4 regions of the Embleya sp. NPDC020886 genome follow, and region 4 is predicted to be linked to each of the others. Evidence: riboswitches for the same ligand, from Rfam matches in the RefSeq annotation. Region 4 holds a riboswitch; each other region holds the start of a gene.

The links. A riboswitch is a leader RNA that binds a small molecule or an ion and turns the genes downstream of it on or off. The one in region 4 is predicted to bind cobalamin.
Region 1: linked by a shared signal. The riboswitch ahead of ACH4U8_RS11105 (CoA-acylating methylmalonate-semialdehyde dehydrogenase) and the one ahead of ACH4U8_RS29450 (flagellar hook-length control protein FliK) in region 4 are both predicted to bind cobalamin.
Region 2: linked by a shared signal. The riboswitch ahead of ACH4U8_RS44970 (ribonucleoside-diphosphate reductase subunit alpha) and the one ahead of ACH4U8_RS29450 (flagellar hook-length control protein FliK) in region 4 are both predicted to bind cobalamin.
Region 3: linked by a shared signal. The riboswitch ahead of ACH4U8_RS41500 (ABC transporter substrate-binding protein) and the one ahead of ACH4U8_RS29450 (flagellar hook-length control protein FliK) in region 4 are both predicted to bind cobalamin.

Annotation. Positions count from the first base shown of each region.
Region 1 is NZ_JBIRRX010000003.1:15,905-19,922, reverse strand. Features, by position in the region: gene ACH4U8_RS11115 (hypothetical protein) at 1-394, opposite strand, end outside; gene ACH4U8_RS11110 (pyridoxamine 5'-phosphate oxidase family protein) at 1,014-1,454, shown strand; cobalamin riboswitch at 1,474-1,644, shown strand; gene ACH4U8_RS11105 (CoA-acylating methylmalonate-semialdehyde dehydrogenase) at 1,844-3,343, shown strand; gene ACH4U8_RS11100 (acyl-CoA dehydrogenase family protein) at 3,348-4,018, shown strand, end outside.
Region 2 is NZ_JBIRRX010000029.1:14,112-18,129, reverse strand. Features, by position in the region: gene ACH4U8_RS44985 (GNAT family N-acetyltransferase) at 1-376, shown strand, start outside; gene mug (G/U mismatch-specific DNA glycosylase) at 457-1,032, shown strand; gene ACH4U8_RS44975 (hypothetical protein) at 1,144-1,332, shown strand; cobalamin riboswitch at 1,466-1,716, shown strand; gene ACH4U8_RS44970 (ribonucleoside-diphosphate reductase subunit alpha) at 1,792-4,018, shown strand, end outside.
Region 3 is NZ_JBIRRX010000021.1:12,193-16,210, reverse strand. Features, by position in the region: gene ACH4U8_RS41515 (ABC transporter permease) at 1-1,124, shown strand, start outside; gene ACH4U8_RS41510 (hypothetical protein) at 1,205-1,924, shown strand; partial or broken gene ACH4U8_RS41505 (DUF2975 domain-containing protein) at 1,967-2,083, opposite strand; cobalamin riboswitch at 2,225-2,450, shown strand; gene ACH4U8_RS41500 (ABC transporter substrate-binding protein) at 2,558-3,529, shown strand; gene ACH4U8_RS41495 (FecCD family ABC transporter permease) at 3,526-4,018, shown strand, end outside.
Region 4 is NZ_JBIRRX010000009.1:264,910-268,927, reverse strand. Features, by position in the region: gene ACH4U8_RS29455 (peptidase) at 1-951, shown strand, start outside; gene ACH4U8_RS29450 (flagellar hook-length control protein FliK) at 1,053-1,583, opposite strand; cobalamin riboswitch at 1,709-1,852, opposite strand; gene ACH4U8_RS29445 (LodA/GoxA family CTQ-dependent oxidase) at 2,143-4,018, shown strand, end outside.

The DNA of each region.
Region 1 (4,018 bases), on a different contig from region 4:
GCCAGGACAGGCCGGGGACCTTCCCGAGGGCCCGGCCGGCCCGGGGCGGATCGTCGGCCACCACCAGGCCGCCGGTGCCGGCCGACGACCAGGCGCGGACCCGTTCCAGGATCGAACGCAGGCCCCGGGTCGGGTGGTTCGGCCGGCAGCCGAGGCCGTCGGCGTAGACGACGATCCGGGCACCGCTCGGCAACGTCCGGTCCAAAACGTCCGCACGCACGACGTCGACGCCTTGGCCGCGGGCCGGGTCGACGGCCTCCGGTGGCACGTCCACGGCGAGCACCCGGTGTCCGGCGCGCGCCAGTTCGGCTTCGACCGGCCCGGTGCCGCGGCCCAGGCTCAGCAGTACCGGGTCGGGGCCTCGGTCCAGTAGGCGGGCCAGCTGGGCGACCATCCAGATCCGGTATTCGGGGTCGTAGGTCGCGGGCGTGCGTAAATCCCCCGCGCGAACGCCGTGTCCACGCTTCGGCCGGCGGCCGGGGCGGCCGCCGGGGGCCGCGCTGCAGCCAACGCGCGGCGATTCGAGGTCGGTCATCGTTTCCTCGTATTCCTGGCAGGCGTCCGGCAGCCGCACGGCGGCCGGACGGGTGGATCAAGTGGGTGGGCCCGGGGGCGGCGGCGGGCGGGGCGCCCGGTGTCGCGTGTGCATCCGTGCCCGGCCGCTCGGCCGCCGACGCGCGCATCGGACGGAGCACGGAAGCACCGGCAGGGCGCACTCCCCCGAAGCGCACGCCCTGCGACCTCGACGTCCCGCGGGGACCGCTGCTCCCCGATCCCCCGCCGGCCGAGGACCTTCGCCGAACCCGACCGGGCCCAACGGCCCTGCTCGACCGCACGGACCGGGAGCAGAGTCGGGGGTGCGGCCGACCCACCGGGTCGGCCCGCACGGAGAGCGCGGTCGAGCCCGGCCGTATTTGCTTCGTGCGCAGCCGAGGTCGGCCCGGCCGCCGCACCCATCGCCCGGGGAAGCGGCCGGACCGGCCCCCGGTCGGGGGCGGGCCAAAGGGTTGGAAATGAGCGAAGACGCCGTGCTGAAACGTCCCCTCGGTCGCCATGAGGCGTTGCGGTTGATGGCCAACGCCCGACTGGGACGCGTCGTGGTGAGCGAGGGCGCGCTGCCGGCCGTGCACCTGGTGGCGTTCGCCGTCGATCGCGAGTGTGTGGTGTTCCGGGCCCCGCTCGACTCCTCGCTCGCGAAGGCCGCGCACGACGCGGTGGTCGCGTTCCAGGCCGACCACGTCGACCGGGCCACCCGCACCGGCTGGACGGGCACCGTGACCGGACACGCCTCCCGGGTCGGCGATCCGCACGTCGTCGCCCACCTGGATCGTCTGCTGCCCGACCTCGACGGCCTCGGCGAGGATCAGGTGTGGATCCGGGTCACCTCGGAACTCGTCACCGGACTCGCCCTCGAACGCCGGCCGTCGGGTCACAGCCGGCACTGGACTTACTAGGACGTCCGACTATATCGTCTTCAACTACAAGGTCCGCGGTGCAGGGAAGTCGGTGTGAATCCGGCATGGTCCCGCCACTGTGACCGGGGAGTGCGCTGCCGCAGCACCAAGCCACTGGCGAAGGCCGGGAAGGCGGGCATCGTGCGTCGATCCGGAAGTCAGGATACCGGCCGCGGGTATATCCGTGTTGTCCACGAGGATGGAGCAAACACGCATGACACCGGTCCGCGCCCTCGCCCCGGATGATCCTGCGAACGTCGAACCCACCAGGTTTTCCTGACCACTTCGACGTCGACCCGCACCGGGCAACCACGCGCACCCGCGCCGACGTTGCGCACCCGGGTCGTGCCCCGACCTCCGGATCGCACCCGACGAGAGACAGGTCGTTCATGGTCCGCGAACTTTCCCATTTCATCGGCGGCAAGCACGTCCCCGGCGCATCCGGCGCGTTCGGCGACGTGTACGACCCCAACACCGGTCGAGTACAGGCACGCGTTCCGCTCGCGGATCGCGCCGACACCCTGGCCGCCATCGCCGACGCCGAGCAGGCCCAACCCGCGTGGGCCGCCTGGAACCCGCAGCGGCGCGCCCGAGTCCTGGCCCGCTTCCTGCAACTGGTCGAACCCGAACGCGAGTCGCTGGCCCGGCTGCTGTCGGCCGAGCACGGCAAGACCATCGCCGACGCCCACGGCGACCTGCAACGCGGCCTGGAGGTCGTGGAGTTCGCCACCGGCATCCCGCACCTGCTCAAGGGCGAGTTCACCGACAACGCGGGCTCCGGCATCGATGTGCACTCGATGCGCCAACCCCTCGGCGTGGTCGCCGGCATCACCCCGTTCAACTTCCCGGCGATGATCCCGCTGTGGAAGATCGCGCCGGCCATCGCCTGCGGCAACGCGTTCGTGCTCAAGCCCTCGGAGCGCGACCCCTCGGTGCCACTGCGCCTGGCCGAACTCTTCGTCGAGGCGGGCCTGCCGCCCGGCGTGCTGAACGTGGTCCACGGCGGCAAGGAGAGCGTCGACACACTCCTGACCGACCCGCGCGTACAGGCCCTGGGCTTCGTCGGCTCGACCGCGATCGCCGAGTACGTCTACACCTCCGCCACCGCGAACGGCAAGCGCGCCCAGTGCTTCGGCGGCGCCAAGAACCACCTGATCGTGATGCCGGACGCGGACCTCGACCAGGTCGTCGAGGCGCTGATCGGTGCCGGCTACGGCTCCGCCGGGGAACGCTGCATGGCCATCTCCGTGGCGGTTCCGGTCGGCGCGGAGACCGCCGACGCGCTGGTGGAAAAGCTCGTCGCCCGGATCGCCACGCTGCGCGTGGGCCCCTCGCACGACCCGGACGCCGACTTCGGCCCGCTGGTCGGCCGGGACGCGCTCGATCGGGTGCACGGCTACCTGGACATCGGCGTCGCCGAGGGCGCCAAGCTGCTCGTGGACGGCCGCGACGTGCGCGTACCCGGCCACGAGGACGGCTACTTCGTCGGCGCGTCGCTGTTCGACCACGTGACGACCTCGATGCGGGTGTACCGCGAGGAGATCTTCGGCCCGGTGTTGTCCGTGGTCCGCGCGGCCTCCTACGAAGACGCGCTGCGGCTGCCGAGCGAGCACGAGTACGGCAACGGCGTGGCCATCTTCACCCGGGACGGCGACACCGCCCGCGACTTCGGCCGCCGGGTGAACACCGGCATGGTCGGCGTCAACGTGCCCATCCCGGTGCCGGTGGCCTATCACACCTTCGGTGGCTGGAAACGATCCGGATTCGGCGACCTCAACCAGCACGGGCCCGACTCGATCCGCTTCTACACCCGGACCAAGACGATCACCTCGCGCTGGCCCTCGACCGCGCGCGAGAGCGCGAACTTCGACATCCCCACGATGGACTGACCCGGTGACCACGCTCACCGACGACCAGCTCGCGATCGTCGAAACCACCCGGGACTTCGCCCGCGAACACCTCGCCCCGAACGCGATCGAATGGGATCGCACCAGCCACTTCCCCGTCGACGTCCTGCGCAAGGGCGCCGACCTCGGCCTCGGCGGCATCACCGTCCGCGAGGACGCGGGCGGTTCGGGGCTCGATCGGCTCGACTCCGCGCTGATCCACGAGGCGCTGGCGGGCGGTTGCCCGACCATCGCCGCCTACTACTCGATCCACAACATGGTCGCCGCGACCATCGACCGGCACGGTACGCCGGAGCAGCGCGCCCGCTGGCTCCCGGGGCTGTGCTCGATGCGCGATCTGGCCGGCTACTGCCTGACCGAGCCGGGAGCCGGCTCCGACGCCGCCGCGCTGCGCACCCGCGCCACCCGCGACGGCGACGACTATCTCCTGCACGGCGTCAAGCAGTTCATCTCCGGCGCCGGCTCCGCCGCGGTGTACCTGGTGATGGCGCGCACCGGCGCCGACGGCGCCGACGGCATCTCCGCGTTCGTCGTGCAGGGCGACGCCGACGGGCTGTCCTTCGGGCCCAACGAACGCAAGATGGGCTGGCACGCCCAGCCCACCCGCCAGGTGATCCTGGACGGCGTGCGGGTGCCCGCAGGCCACCGGCTCGGCGC
Region 2 (4,018 bases), on a different contig from region 4:
CGCGTCCGGCACCGACGGTCCGACCGAGCGGGACACCGCCGCCCTGGGCCAGGACCCGGACCTGCTGTCCTACCTCAACGAGCGGCTGCGCTCCGGCGAGACGGTGATGTACGCCGCGTACGGCCCGACCGGACCGTTGTGCGTGGGCAGCTACCAGCATCTGTACGACACCACCGAGATCGTCGGCGTGGCCACCCTCCCCGCGGCCCGACGCGGCGGCCTCGCGGCGGCGGTGACCTGGGAACTGGCCGGGCACGCGCTCGACGACGGGAGCGAGACGGTGTTCCTGTCCGCGGGCGACGAGGACGTGGCCCGGATGTACGGCCGGCTCGGCTTCCGGTCGGTGGGCACCTCGATGATCGCGGACGCGCCGTGAGCGGGCCGGAACCCGAGCCGGCTCCCGAGCGGCCGCTCGTGCTGCCGATCCCGCCGGGCCGCAATCCCACCGCCGCCGAGATGGCCGCCGCACACGGCCGGAGCATCCCGGACGTGATCGGGCCCAACCTTCGGGTGTTGTTCTGCGGGATCAACCCGGGCCTGTGGTCCGGGGCCACCGACCGGCACTTCGCCCGGCCCGGGAACCGGTTCTGGCCCGCGCTGTACGCGAGCGGGTTCACGCCCCGGCTGCTCGCGCCGACCGAGCAGCAGCGGTTGCTCGCGCTCGGCCTCGGCATCACCAACGTGGTGGCCCGCACCACCGCCCGCGCGGACGAGTTGACCAAGGACGAGTACCGGGCGGGCGGCGCGGCGCTCACCGCCCGGGTGCACGCGTACCGACCGGCCTGGCTGGCGGTGCTGGGCATCGGTGCGTACCGGACCGGCTTCGGCCGGCCCAAGGCGGTGGTCGGCCGGCAGCCCGAGACGATCGGCGACACCGGGATCTGGGTGTTGCCCAATCCCAGCGGCCTGAACGCGCACTGGACGGCGGCGGCGCTGGCCGAGGCGTTCGCCGAACTGCGGGTGGCGAGCGATCCGGACCCGGGCCCGGATTCGGCGGCCCCACCCGGACCGGGCGACGCGCCGCCCGCGTGACGGGCGGGTCGGGCCGTTTCGACGACCTGTATCCGAGTCGACACGTCAACCGACCGAGTGGCATCACCCGGTTGGTGGTTACTTCACGCCGTCTTGCACGGTTGGGTCGGCATGAAGATCCTGCGAGCCCCGTTCGGGCCGTGGCCCACCGAGACGTTCGAGACCCCCGTTTACGAGGCGTTGGTCGCCGAGTGGCGCGACTCGGGTCGGGAGGTGCCGCGACCGGTGGACCGACCGCACGACCGACCGGCCCGGCACGCGCGCCCGGCCCGGCCCGGGCCGCGCACCGGTCGCCCCTGATCCGCGCACCGCGCGTCCCACGCGTCCCGGGGCGAACCACCCCACCGCCGCCCCGGCGGCGGTCCGTGGTACGTCGAGAACCGCGACACGACACAACACCTGGGGGTGCGACGACCACCCCGCCACTACATATATGCTCTGCGACGTAGCTGGTTCGCCGTTCCGAGTTCAGCGGAACGGCGAGGCAAGAGGGAACCCGGTGCGAAGCCGGGACTGCCCCGCAACGGTGAGCGGGAACGAACGTCGTCCTGGAGCACCGAACGCCGAGAGGCATTCGGGGCCCGACGACCATGGGGAACTCCGCGGTCCGCCGAGCACGTCGTGCCCGGTGGTGCCCCGGCATGCCCGCGAGTCCGAATACCTGCCGGCTGCCCGTGCCCTCGGGCGCGGGGTCACTGTACGTACGAGCTCGCGAGGAGAGAGCACGTGACCGTTGTGGACAGCGTGGGCACGACCCGGATGCGGATCGACGAAAGCCCCGAGGAGCAACTGGCGACCCTGGTGCGCACCCAGGCGCGCGATCTGCCGGAGGTCGATCCGGATCGGGTCGTCCGCCGGGTCGTCGCGGGTCTGAACGAGGGCGCGGACCGGGCCGCCGCCGCGGACCTGGCGGTGCGTACCGCCGCCGAACTGATCGCCGAGGAGCCCGCCTACTCGCGGCTCGCCGCGCGCCTGCTCGCCGGCCGGATCGCCGACGAGGCGTTCGAGGCCGGCGCCGGTTCGTTCAGCGCCGGCATCGCGCTGGGCCGCCGGGAGGGCATCATCGGTGCGGAGACTGCGGCGTTCGTCGCGCGGCACGCCGCCGAGTTGGACGCCGCCGTGGACGTCGAGGGCGACCGCCGGTTCGAGTACTTCGGCCTGCGCACCGTGTACGACCGCTACCTGCTGCGCCACCCGGTCTCGCGCAAGGTGGTCGAGACGCCGCAACACTTCCTGCTGCGCGTCGCATGCGGCCTGGCCCAGGAGCCCGGCGAGGCGATCGGCTTCTACCGGCTGATGTCCTCGCTGGCCTACCTGCCCAGTTCGCCGACGTTGTTCAACTCCGGCACGGTGCACACCCAGATGTCCTCGTGCTACCTGCTCGACTCGCCCAAGGACGAGCTGGAGTCGATCTACGAGATGTACGGGCGGATCGCCCGGCTGTCGAAGTTCGCCGGCGGCATCGGTGTGGCCTGGTCGCGGGTGCGTTCGCGCGGCTCGCTGATCCGGGGCACCAACGGGCACTCCAACGGCATCGTGCCGTGGCTCAAGACGCTCGACTCGTCGGTGGCCGCGGTCAACCAGGGCGGCCGGCGCAAGGGCGCGGCCTGCGTCTACCTGGAGACCTGGCACCCGGACATCCTGGAGTTCCTCGAACTGCGCGAGAACACCGGCGAGGACGCGCGCCGCGCGCACAACCTCAACCTGGCCAACTGGGTGCCGGACCTGTTCATGCGCCGGGTCGAGGAGGACGGCGTCTGGTCGCTGTTCGACCCGAACGAGCTGCCCGAACTGCCGGACCTGTGGGGCGCCGAGTTCGACAAGGTCTACGAAGCCGCCGAGCGGGACGGCCGGTTCGTCCGGCAGTTGCCCGCCCGCGACCTGTACGCCCGGATGATGCGCACGCTCGCGCAGACCGGCAACGGCTGGATGACCTTCAAGGACGCCGCCAACCGCACCTGCAACCAGGCCGCGGAGCCGGGCAACGTGGTGCACCTGTCCAACCTGTGCACCGAGATCCTGGAGGTCACCAGCGACGGCGAGACGGCCGTGTGCAACCTCGGCTCGGTCAACCTCGGCGCGCACGTGGTCGCCGGGGAGGGCATGGACTGGGACAAGCTGCGCGCGACGGTCCGCACCGCGGTGGTCTTCCTGGACCGCGTGATCGACATCAATTACTACCCGACCGAGCAGGCCGCCGCGTCCAACCCGCGCTGGCGTCCGGTGGGTCTGGGTCTGATGGGCCTGCAGGACGTGTTCTTCACGCTCGGCCTGCCGTTCGACTCGGCCGAGGCGCGCGAGTTGTCCACGCTGATCTCCGAGGAGATCTACCTCACCGCGCTGGAGACCTCCTCGGCGCTCGCCGAGGTGCACGGCCCGCACCCGGCCTACGCCGAGACGCACGCCGCGCGCGGTCGGCTCCAGCCGGACCTGTGGGAGGGCGTGTACCCCACGCAGACCAAGCGCTGGGACGCGCTGCGCACCCGGGTGGCCGAGCACGGGTTGCGCAACTCGCTGCTGGTGGCGATCGCGCCGACCGCGACGATCGCCTCGATCGCGGGCGCCTACGAGTGCATCGAGCCGCAGGTGTCGAACCTGTTCAAGCGCGAGACGTTGTCCGGCGAGTTCCTCCAGATCAACGCCTACCTGGTGCGCGAGCTCAAGGCCCGCGGCCTGTGGACCCCGCAGGTCCGCGACCGGATCAAGCGTGCCGAGGGCTCGGTCCAGGGCATCGCCGAACTCCCGGACGACGTGCGCGAGTTGTACCGCACCGCGTGGGAGCTTCCGCAGCGCGCGCTGATCGACCTGGCGGCGGCTCGTTCGCCGTACATCGACCAGTCGCAGTCGCTGAACCTGTTCATGGCCGACCCGACCATCGGCAAGCTGTCCTCGATGTATCGCTACGCGTGGTCGACCGGCCTGAAGACCACGTACTACCTGCGTTCGCGCCCCGCGACGCGGATCCAGCAGGCGACCGTGCCGGCCC
Region 3 (4,018 bases), on a different contig from region 4:
TCACCGGCCGGCGCGGCGCCGGCATCGATCGACTCGGGCGGGAGAACCTGGTGCGGGACCCCCGACGTACCTCGGCCACCGCGGTGGTCGCCGCGTCCGCGAGTGCGTCAATGGATGCCCGGATCGATCGCACCCTCGGGTCCGACATCACGGTTCAGAGCAGCAAGGGCGACGCCCCGCTGACCGCGGAGGTGGTCGAGGCCGTCCGCCGGGCGCCGGGTGTGGGCCGGGTGATCCGGCTGCGCGAGGCCCGGGTCGAGGTGGTAACCGACGGCGGATCCCGAAACGCGTGGGTACAGGGCGCCGATCCGGACCTGCCCGCGGTCCTGCGGCAGCGGTCGCCGACCGGCGTGCTGCTGCCGGCGCCGCCTCCGGGCACGATCAGCCTGGGCGCCGGATACGCGGCCGGCCTGCGGCTGTCCGTCGGCAGCCCGGTGCGTCTGCGCGGCCCCGCCGGCGCCGAGGCCACCGTGACGGTCGGTGCGCTGCGGGCGCCGGACCCGGCGGGTCGGTCGATCGGCCGTCGGGACGCACCGCTGACCGACCTGGACACGCCGGCCCGGATCGCGCCGGGCGCGCAGGAGGCGATGATCTTCGTCGACGCCGCGCCGGGCACCGAGCGAGCCGCGCTGAAGGCGAGCCTGGCCCGGGCCCTGGCACCGTTCCCCCAGGCCGCGGCCCGCGACCGGGAGGAGTACAAGAACGTGATCCGGGCCGGAATCGACGGGGTGCTCGACCTGGTCTACGCGCTGCTCGGGTTGGCGATCCTGATCGCCGCCCTGGGCGTGGTCAACACGCTCACCCTCTCGGTGCTCGAACGCACCCGGGAGATGGGCCTGTTGCGGGCGATCGGCACCTCGCGCGGGCAGATCCGGCGCATGGTCCGGGCCGAATCGGTGGCACTGTCGGCGTACGGCACGCTCCTGGGACTGCTGCTGGGCGTCGGCTGGGGAGTGACCGCCCGGCGCGGACTGGCCGATCAGGGCCTGGAGGTGCTCGCCGTCCCGTGGTCGACGCTCGCCGTGATCGCAGCCGGATCCGCAGTGGTGGGTGTGCTCGCGGCGCTGCTCCCCGCACGCCGGGCGGCACGGATCCCGGTCCTCACCGCGATCGGGGCACAGTAGTGCGACGCCGAGTCCGGTCCGCCGCCGCACTCGTGCCCACGAGCTCGTGCTCGCCGACTCCGATCAGGACGGGAACTCCCATGTGGCCCAAGCGTTCACCATCTTTCGCCGGCCGCGCACTCGGTCGCCCGGTGCGCCTGTGCGTGCTCACCGGCCTCCTGCTGGGCGGATCCGCGTGTGCCGAACCGGACTCGCCGTCTCAGGCAACCACCCGCCGGGCGCAGTACACCATCGACGCGCCGCTCACCCGGCTCGTGATCGTCGGCGGAGCGGGTCGGGTGCAGGTGGTTCAGGGCGGGCCCGGGTCGGTGCGGGTCACCGAGATCAAGCATTTCGGCACCGCGGAACCCGCAACCGAACACATGTCGGCCGAGGGCACGCTCACGCTGCGGCACACCGTGAGCGGCAGCGCGCAGGTCTCCTACGAGGTGAGCGTGCCGCCGGGGCTCGCGGTCCGGGTCGGCACCACCTCGGGGCAGGTCACGCTGACCGGCCTGTCCGGCGATCTGGACGCGCGGACGGCACAAGGCGGCATCCGCGGCGAGCGGTTGACCACGCGTACGGTCGTCGCCCGGGCCGACCGGGACGCGGTGGACCTGTCCTTCGCCGCGCCGCCCGATCGAGTCGACGCCGAAGGCGACAACGCCCGGGTCCGGCTGCCGGCCGGCACCGCCTACGCGACGGACGCGAGCAGCGAGCACGGCTCGGTCAAGGTCGACGTGGCCCGGGATCCGGCCGCACCGCACCGGGTGCGGGTGCATGCCACGTCCGGCGAGGCGGACATCCTCCACACGCGGTAGCGCCGCCCCGTGCGGCTCCGGCCGATGCGCCGGATGGGGGAGTATCACCTCCTCCGACTCGGCCCGCATCCGGGCCGCTTGGACGTCGCGCGCGACGGCCTGGGCAAGCAGCATCCGCAGCACGAGCCCGACGAGCGCAACCCCCAGGACGGCCATGCCCCGTAGGCGACCTCCGCCGCAGGGACCCACCTTCGGATCCATCCGCGTCTCCACCCGTTGTTCCACCCGTGGGTCCAGGCGCGGAGAGGGTTGCCGGTCCCGAGAGGACCCGGCCGGCGTCGGTGGGCGTGAGCGCCGACGAGGCACGACGAGCGGTTTGGTAGCCTATCGCCGCCGTGGTGTACGGGAAGCCGGTCGAATGCCGGCGCGGCCCTCGCCACTGTAGCCGCGGAGTCCTGCGGCCCTCGCCGACCGCTCCCACAGCGGTCGGGGTCACTGGGTGGATCGGGAACGAGCCAACCGGGAAGGCCGGCTGCGGAACGTCGATGCGGAAGCCAGGAGACCGGCCACGGCGCGACATGTTCCACGAGGGTTGGAGAACACATGCCCCGCGCTGCCCTGCGCCCGTTTCGATTCGAACGTTTCATACCTCCGGCGCGCGCCCCGCGTTCCACGCGCTCCGGACTCGCTGCCGTGGCGATCCTGCTCGTCGGCGCGCTCGGCGCGTGCACGGGTGCCCCCGAGGCCGACAAGCCCGCCGCGGCGGCCGGGAGCAGCCACTCGACGCCGGTGAGCGTGAGCAGGTGCGGCGTCACCACCACCGTGACGTCACCGCCGGCCCGGTTGGTCACCCTCAACCAGGGCGCCACCGAAGTCGCCCTGGCTCTCGATCTACAGACCCGGATGGCCGGGACGGCGTACCTCGACGACGCGGTCCCGGCGCGATGGAAGGCGGCCTACGACACCGTCCCGGTGCTCTCCGAGAAGTACCCGTCCAAGGAGAAACTCCTCGCGGCGCGCCCGGATTTCCTCTACGCCTCCTACTCCAGCGCCTTCACCGACAAGGTGGCGGGCACGCGGGACGAACTGGGTTCCCAGGGCATCACCACCTACCTGTCGCCGTTGGGGTGCGCCGACAGCAAGCAGCAGGCGTCGGCGTCCTTCCAGACGGTGTGGGACGAACTGGGCGATGTCGCCGAGGTGTTCGGTGTCGCACCGCGCGCCGCCGCCATCCGGGATGCGCAGAAGCGGCAACTTGCCGAAGTCACGGCCAAGTCGGCGGGCAAGGGCCTGAACGTGCTCTGGTACGACTCGGGTACCAAGACCCCGTACGTCGGCGCGGGCCACGGCGGACCCCAGCTCGTGCTCGACGCCGTCGGCGCCCGCAACGTCTTCGACACGCTGGCCGGTGGCTGGAAGACCACGAGTTGGGAGCAGGTGGTCGCGGCGGACCCGGACGCCATCGTGCTCGCGGACGCCGGTTGGGACACCGCACAGTCCAAGATCGACTATCTCGAACACGACCCCGTGCTGAACAAGCTCAAAGCAGTGCAGCGCCGTGCGTACGTGGTCGTGCCGTTCTCCGAGTCGACCCCCGGCGTGCTGCTCGCCGACGGTGCCGTCCGGGTCTCGGCCGGCCTGGGCAACCTGACCCCGCGTCCGTGACGGATCGTCCCGCCGCACGGCTCGCGGGCGCGAGCCGTGCGGCGGTGGCCCTGGCCGTCGCCGCCGTACTGCTGTTGTCCACCGTGCTGCTCGGCCTCGCCGTGGGATCGGTCCACGAGCCGCCGCACGTCGTGGCCGACGTGGTGCTGCGCCGACTCGGTCTCGGTGGCTCCGACGTCACGGCGCTGGACGACCGGATCATCTGGCAACTGCGGCTGCCGCGCGTCCTGGGGGCCGCCGCGACGGGCGCGGGACTCGCGGTGTGCGGCGCGGTGTTGCAGACCCTGACCGGCAACGACCTGGCCGACCCCTACCTGCTCGGGATCTCCAACGGCGCCGCCGTCGGCGCGGTCACCGTGATCGTCCTCGGTGTCGGAGTCTCCGGCACCGCGGTGATCGGCGCGCTCCCGGCCGCCGCCTTCGTCGGTGCCCTGCTCGCCGTCCTGGTCGTGCTGACCCTCGCCGGTGCGCACAGCCGGACCCTGCCGG
Region 4 (4,018 bases):
AATCGCACTCAGGCCGCAGCCGGCTGGCTGGCCCGGCAACTCGTGGACGGCGAGCGCTTCGAGGCCACCTTCGACGGGGTGACCTACCCCGACCAGGGGCTGACCATCGACGCGGTGCTGGCGTTCGCCGCCGCCGGGGTGGCCGAGCAGAACGGTGCCAAGGCCACCGCGTGGCTGGCCCGTCCGGAGATCCTGTCCGGCTACATCGGCGACGGCACCACCAACGCCTACGCCGGCGCCACCGCCAAGGTGCTGCTCGCGGCCGAAGTGCGCGGGACGAACCCTGGCAACTTCGGCGGCGTGGACCTGCCGACCCGGCTGCGCGCGCTGCAACAACCCTCGGGCCGGTTCACCGACACCTCGCCGTGGGGCGACTACAGCAACGCTTTCAGCCAGTCGCTCGCTCTGCTCGCCCTGGACCGCACACCCGCCGGCGCACCGACCGCAGCGGTCGACTTCCTGGCCGGCGCGCACTGCGCCGACGGCGGTTTCCCGCTGAACTTCGGCCTCGCGACGTGCACCGCCGACGCCGACTCGACCGCGATGAGCGTGCAGGCGCTGGCCGCCACGGGCCGCCACCAGGAGGCCGCCGCCGGACTGAACTGGCTGGTCGCGCACCAGCTTTCCGACGGCGGCTTCGCCACGCCGGGCGCCGTCACGTCCAACGCCAACAGCACCGGCCTGGCCGGGCAGGCGCTGCTCTCCTCGTGGCGGGTGCTGCCGGGGCTGACCGCGCGGCAGTTCCTCGGCGGGCGTCAGGTGGGTTGCTCGGGCCCGCCCGCCACGCGAGGCGCGATCGCGTACGACGCGACCGGGTTCGACCCGGCCACCGCCACCCGGGCCACCGCCCAGGCGGTATTGGGCCTGGCCGGCACCGGCTTCGCCGACCTGACCGCCGCCGGGGCCCGGCCGGGCGCGCCGGCCCTGCACTGCCCGTCGTCCGCGTCCTGACCAGGATTCGCAACACCCGCGTCGCCGCTCGCCGATCCGGGCGGGCGACGACGCGGGGCCCGGGGCACCGAGTGCCCCGGGTGGGCCGGAGTTCGATCGACCTACCGCGAAGGGGCCACTCGCGGCGGCGGGTTGGTCGACGCGGTCCGGTCCTTGGCGAAGGACCAACCCTCGAAGCTGCCCGGCGGGGGCTTGCGGTTGGACGCACCCCACGAGCTGTACGTCCAGGTGCCGTTGTTCGGCGCGTGCCAGTAGGACCAATAGGCGTTGGCCGGCGGCGTGTTCAGGCAGGGTTCGGTGGCCGGGCCGGGCTTGTTCTCGATCCGACAGATGAACGCCTCGCCCCAGCGGGCGGTACCGGCTGTCTCGAATCCGGCGTTCTTGAGCGCGGCCAGTCCGGTGGCCTGGTCACCCGGCGCGCAACGCACGATCGTGGCACCGCCGAGTTCCTGGAAGTCGACGATCACGGTCACGCCGTCGTTGCTCGGGCAGACCCCGGCGCTGCCCTTGGTGGTGTCCACGGCGTACGCGCTCGGCGCCGCCGCGGTGACCTGCGCGGTGGCGGGCAGCACCAACAGGGCCAATGCGCCGACCAGTCGGCCGATACGCCCCTTGTTCCGGAAAAGCTTCACGGACGGATTCCCTTCGTGCGGTGGACGCGGGCGCGGACGGCGGGAACGACGAGTCCCGGCATCCGGCCGAAGGCAGGCATCGGCCGCGGAATCCGGGCTTCAGCGTGCAGTCCACGACACCTGGAGCCTTCGAGATCGAGCAACCCAGGCATTCCGACTCGTGGCGACCTGTCGATCACCACCCACGGTTGCGGGACAGCGCCGGATTTCGACCGGCTTCCCCTGGGCTTCGAACATGCAGTTGTGGCAAGTCGATCCGTACGGATCGCGGTGCGCCGACGAACCTGTCGGCGTCCGGAGCGTATGAGAGAGCGCACCCTGCGGACAACCGTCGACCCACGGTCCCCACCGTGCCGTTCGTCACCCGGACGGCGGATCCGAGGTCGGCGGCGCAGAGCCGATCGGGCGCACCGGGCCGGCCGGGGTCCGCCGGAAGGTGTCACCCGACTGGGTCTTGCGTTCGGCGATCGTGGTTGGACAGCGTGGAGTTGCGCGCGTACCCGGCGTGTGATCGCACGTCGGAACCAGCACACCCCGGATGGGCCCCTGGGGCCCGGCGGTGTGGGCGGACGAGAGCAACGGGAGTGCTGTGAGCGATCGGGACGGCAACAGGCGAACGGACGACCGCATCGTCCGAGTACGCATCCATCCGGCCATCGGCATTGCGCGCGTGGGCAACAGCACGCGCCCGGACGGCTGGTACTACGGACCCGAAACCCCCGACCCGGAGCCCACCCCACCGGGCTTCACCAAGGACGCGGACGGCGCGATCAAGCGCCAGGCGGCCCGATTCCGGCTGTACGGCCACGCCGCCGACGGGCACGTGGTGCGCGAGGTGACGGTCGCCGACCCGGGCACCCGGATCACCTGGGGCGTACACGTGGCCAATCGCAAGGCCGCGTGGTACCAGTTCCAGCTCCCGCTGGACATCCCGGACTCGCGGGATCCGGCGGCCAGGCCGTCCGCGCGGCGCAATCCGAGCGTCACCGATCGCCGGTCGCTGGTGATCGATCCCGGCCGCAAGACGCTGAACGCCACGCCCGGTGGGCGGGTGCCGTTCACCGGCGGCCGTTTCCTGGGTCGGGTCGACGTCCCGCTGGGCGAGATGCGCACGGACGAGCACGGCCGACTGGTGGTGCTCGGCGGGCTCGGCGCCGCCGGCTCGCCCGATCACACGCCGCCGGCCTCGGTAACGAACAACGACGGTTGGTACGACGACATTTCCGATGGGCCGGTGACCGCGTCGGTCACCATCGACGGCGTCTCGGTGCCGGTGGATCCGGCCTGGGTGGTGGTCGCGCCACCCAACTTCGCGCCGGACCTGCGCACCGTACGCACCCTCTACGACCTGCTCTTCGACGTGTTCGTCGGCACCGGCCAACTGCCGTTCCCGGCCCGGGTCTCGTTCGGCGAGCACATCGAACCGATCCTGCGCCGGTTCTGCGAACTCCAGTGGGTCAACGCCGGGTTCGCGGCCAAATTCGGCTGGGCCGGTCCGGAGTACTTCCTCGCCCCCGAGGCGTTGCGCCGGTTGTCCAGTCCGGCGATCGAGCATCGCGAGGTGCGCCGGCAGGTGTACACCGCGCTGCGCGACTACAACCGCGACGACAAGTCGCCGATGCCGTGGCCCTGGCTCTACGGCGACGGCATGGCCAGTGTGCCTCGGACGGTGCGCCAGTACATGACACTGTCGCCGACCCAGGACCGGCTGCTGCTGGCCTGGTCGCAGGGGAACTTCGACGCGTCGCCGTTCGCCGGCTACCCGCACCGCGTGGAGGACGCGCCGCCGGCCGCGCAACCGGGGCTGCTGGATCGGGCCGCGTTGGACTTCTGCGTCGCGGACGCGTTCCATCCCGGGATCGAGGTGACCTGGCCGATCCGGCACGCGACGATGTTCGCCGAGCCGTTCCGGATCAGGGCGCGGCCCGAGGGCGATCCCGATCCGGACTACGGCAACACGCTCACCCCGGACAAGGCGCTGGCCCCCGACGGCCCGCTGTACGCGCAGGGACCGGGTGACCTCAGTCGATGGATGGCGGTGCCCTGGCAGACCGACACGGCGGGCTGCCGCGCGGGCTACGAGTCGCAGGCCGGACTCGGGCCGCGTTACGACCCGTACGTACCGACGTTCTGGCCCGCACGGGTGCCCAACCACGTGCTCAAACAAAGCGACTACGAGAAGGTCAACCGGCCGGACAGTGGCGGTTCGAGCGATCGCGAGGCCGCGTTCACGCACCGCGCGGTGTGGTTGCGCGGACTGACCGGGACCACGCCCGAGGCGCAGCGCCGACAGATGATCGACGGCTGGTACAAGCTCGGCATCGTCGAAGTGCGGCCCTACACGGTCGGCGACGGCCGCTTCCCGGCCCGCATGCAGGTCGAGTCGCCGCCGCAACCGCCGTTCGACCAGGCCCGGGACGCCAACAACCTGGTGA